DNA from 2 places in the Bacillus nitratireducens genome. Region 2 is predicted to be linked to the other one. Evidence: predicted binding sites of a transcription regulator. Region 2 holds the regulator's gene; the other holds the start of a gene.
The links. Region 2 encodes LexA, which represses DNA repair genes until DNA is damaged. Its sites were predicted from a motif close to CGAACATATGTTCG; they were not measured.
Positions count from the first base shown of each region.

Region 1: the regulator LexA is predicted to act here: its motif matches at 795-808, upstream of uvrB (excinuclease ABC subunit B).

Region 1 is NZ_JAUMJO010000005.1:387,951-390,162, forward strand. Features, by position in the region: gene Q3V31_RS20740 (hypothetical protein) at 1-252, shown strand, start outside; gene Q3V31_RS20745 (DUF4362 domain-containing protein) at 299-730, shown strand; gene uvrB (excinuclease ABC subunit B) at 881-2,212, shown strand, end outside.
Region 2 is NZ_JAUMJO010000002.1:511,869-514,080, forward strand. Features, by position in the region: gene Q3V31_RS08965 (DUF4097 family beta strand repeat-containing protein) at 1-682, shown strand, start outside; gene lexA (transcriptional repressor LexA) at 785-1,405, opposite strand; gene Q3V31_RS08975 (YneB family resolvase-like protein) at 1,547-2,203, shown strand.

The DNA.
Region 1 (2,212 bases), on a different contig from region 2:
AAGCAGGAAATAAAAAATTGGGTTTTACATCTTATTTTGTTTGTTGCGGTTCATATATTCTTTTTCTTCATGTATGGGCTTATTCCGGTAGAACAGTGGGGAAATTGGTTAGAGTCAGGAATCGTTTTAAATAAAACGGCAAGCCGTGTAAGCCAAGTATGGGCTATTATTCTTTTAGCGGATACTGCGATTTCATTTTCATATGTTATTTTTCCGAAGAAGGAGAAAGGAAACAAGAAGCTACTTTCATAGAGGAAAGTAGCTTTTTCTAGTATACCAATAGTTTGTATAGGAGAGGATAACAATAGGAAAAAGAGCAGGTTTTATATGTCTATTTCTCTTTATTTTAGTAGCTTGTTCACAACCTAACAGTGCAATTGATAAGAAGAATGATGTCGTTGCGAAGGGGGCAGAAATTTCTAATCTAGATAAATTCGAAAAGTTCGTTTTGAATGTGGAACAAGGGGAAGTTGATAAAATAAGAATTGTACATTATACACATGAAGGTGATCCTGTTTTTCAAAGGTTAGAGCATAGTGGGACAAATATACTTCATGTGTTTGATAATAGGCAAGATCAATTTGCTGGTGACCATAAAGGGTTACATAAAGATAGTTGTAAAAGGATTGTTAAAGAGCAACGTGAATCAGAAACGGCATATAGGTTAATAGATTGTACGAATGAAAATGGGCGCAATGGATATGACTTATTATATGTACTTAAAAAATAGAGTTAGTAGAGGAAGGAAGTATTTATTCCTTCCTTTTTTATGTATATATTGTCGAAAGTTTTACCGAATATCTGTTCGATTTTTTAGGTTTTTTATGAGCATTCGTGGTAAAATAATAATACAGATTTTTATGAGGAGGTCGGTTTTTAGTTGGAACATCCATTTGAAATTATCTCAGAGTATTCCCCGCAAGGTGATCAGCCGGGAGCGATAGAGAAGCTTGTAGAGGGAATTAATAGTGGTAAGAAAAAGCAAGTGTTGCTTGGAGCAACAGGAACGGGTAAGACATTTACGATTTCAAATGTCATTAAAGAAGTGCAGAAACCAACACTTGTAATGGCTCATAATAAAACGTTAGCAGGACAGTTATATAGTGAGTTGAAAGATTTCTTTCCTAACAATTCTGTTGAGTATTTTGTTAGTTATTACGATTATTACCAGCCGGAAGCGTACGTACCACATACGGATACATTTATTGAAAAAGATGCACAAATTAATGATGAAATCGATAAATTACGTCACTCGGCAACGTCTTCTTTATTTGAACGAGATGATGTTATTATCGTTGCGAGTGTGTCGTGCATATACGGTTTAGGTTCTCCGGAAGAATACCGCGAGTTAGTTGTTTCACTTCGAGTTGGTATGGAAAAGGACCGTAATCAATTGCTTCGTGAACTTGTTGATGTACAGTATGGACGTAATGATATTGATTTCAAGCGTGGTACATTCCGTGTGCGCGGAGATGTAGTTGAAATCTTCCCGGCATCACTCGACGAACATTGTATTCGAATTGAATTTTTCGGTGATGAAATAGATCGTATTCGAGAAGTAAATGCATTAACGGGTGAAGTATTAGCAGAACGTGATCATGTAGCAATCTTCCCGGCATCTCACTTCGTTACACGTGAAGAAAAGTTGAAGGTCGCTATTGAAAATATTGAAAAAGAATTAGAAGAACGTTTAAAAGAATTAAATGATAACGGTAAATTGTTAGAAGCGCAGCGCATAGAACAACGTACACGCTATGATTTAGAAATGATGCGTGAGATGGGCTTTTGTTCAGGGATTGAAAACTATTCCCGTCATTTAACACTTCGTCCAGCAGGTTCAACACCGTATACGCTTTTAGATTATTTTCCAGAGGATTTCTTAATTGTTATGGATGAGTCGCACGTATCGGTGCCGCAAGTAAGAGCGATGTATAACGGAGACCAAGCGCGTAAGCAAGTGCTTGTGGATCATGGATTCCGTCTGCCGTCAGCTTTAGATAATAGACCGCTTACGTTTGATGAGTTTGAAGAGAAAACGAATCAAGTTATTTACGTTTCGGCAACGCCAGGACCGTACGAGTTAGAGCAGGCACCGGGAGTAATAGAACAAATTATTCGTCCAACAGGGCTGTTAGATCCACCAATTGATATACGACCAATTGAAGGTCAAATTGACGATTTATTGGGAGAGATTCAAGACCGCATTGCAAAA
Region 2 (2,212 bases):
GAACGAAACGCTAAAAAATGTAGAAGTTAAGTTAGATGCAGGAGATATTGTTGTCCAAAAATCTCCTGATTCCTCTTTTTATGTAAAGCAAACAGGGGACGTAAGTAAACAGGAAATTCGTATTGCTGAAGATGGTGATACATTAAAAGTCATAGGGGAAATAGAAAAAGGTGTTTCATTTGATTTTTCATTTTACAATTTTGGATTTCGAACGCCTACATTGACTATATTAGTACCTGAACGTTCTTATCAAGAGATAAAAGTAAATTCATCCGCTGGACAAATAGAAATAAGTAATGTGAAAAGTGACCGCGTAAGTGTTGAAACACTCGCAGGAGAAGTGGATTTGAAACATGTAACAGCTAAGAGTGTGGAGGGATCTACAAAAGCTGGTGAGGTGAGCTTTAAAAAAGTAATAGGGAAAGTAACAGCAAAAACGGCTAGCGGAGATGTATATATTATGGATCATGATCCAAAATATGATGTAGAGGCAAGTTCAACTGCTGGAGATGTAGATATTACTTTGTTGGAAAAACCACAAGATGCAGTTATAACGGGGCAAAGTGCTGCTGGAGACGTGACAATTTTTAATGAAGAAAATCAAAATATAACAATTGGTAATGGGAGTAAAAAAATTAGCGGTAAAACAGCTGCTGGAGATGTTACTATTGAAACGCGTTAATAATTAAGGTAATGCATTCTTTTGAGTAAACGGAAATCTATCAAAATATAAAAAGAAGATAATCCCCTATATAAATAAGGGGATTATCTTCTTTTTATATTTTTAATGTAAATCACGATATACGCCGATTACTTTTCCGATAACTGACACTTGTTTTAAAATGATAGGTTCTAGTGAAGAGTTTTCCGGTTGTAGACGGAAATGATCTTTTTCTTTATAGAAACGTTTAACAGTTGCTTCGTTATCTTCTGTTAAAGCAACTACAATTTCACCGTTGTATGCAGACTGTTGTTGGCGAACTACAACTAAATCTCCATCAAAAATACCAGCGTCAATCATGCTATCTCCAGAAATGCGTAACATAAACACTTGATCTGCTCCAGCAACGATACTAGCTGGAAGTGGGAAGTGATCTTCTACACTTTCGACTGCTGTAATCGGTAAACCGGCAGTAACTTTTCCGACGATTGGAACTTGAATAACAGATTGTGTTTCTGTTTCCATTCGGTTGTCACCTAAAATTTCAATTGCGCGTGGTTTTGTTGGATCGCGTCGAATATATCCTTTTTCTTCTAGTCGTGATAAATGTCCGTGCACTGTAGAACTAGAAGCGAGGCCGACTGCTTGACCGATTTCACGTACGGAAGGTGGATATCCTTTTTCTTGTACTTTTAGCTTAATAAAGTCGAGAATGTCTTGCTGGCGTTTCGTTAACTTTTCCATGTTTTCTAACACCTCGTTTTCTTTCATTTTTCTTATTAATAAGTATAACATGCGAAAAAACATTCTACAAACATAAGTTCGAACAAAAGGAAGATTTATGATACACTAGAGGGAAAATAAAGCGAGAAAGAAGGGTTCAAAATGAATGCAATTGTTTATGCGCGTGTCAGTACAACAAAAGAAGCACAAGAAACATCATTATTGCGTCAAAAGGATGAATTATTGCATTTAGCTGAGCGCTATCAAATGAATGTGACAAAGGTGATTGAGGAGCAGGCTAGTGGCTATACAATTGAACGTGATGGCATATTAGAAGTATTAGATACAATTCGAGATGAACAAGTTGATGTACTTCTAATACAAGATGAAACGCGTCTTGGTAGAGGGAATGCGAAGATTGCATTAATGCATTGTTTACATAAAGAAGGAATAAAAGTATATACACATACGCATAATGGTGAATTACAACTTTCAGATTCTGACTCGATGGTATTGGATATCATTGGAATCGTGGAAGAGTATCAAAGGAAGATTCACAATTTGAAAATTAAGCGTGGCATGCAAAGGGCGGTAGAGAAAGGGTTTCGCCCAGAGAATAATTTGAAAAATCGTCATTTAAGTATAGGACGTGAGAAAAAAGAAGTACCAATTGAGGAAATTGTACGTTTACGCCGGAATGAATTAACTTTTGAAGAAATTGCAGCAACACTTCGTGGTTTTGGTCATGATGTTTCAAAAGCAACTGTACATCGAAGATATGTAGAATATACAAAGCAATTGCTTGATAAAGAGGACTAACTATTGTAT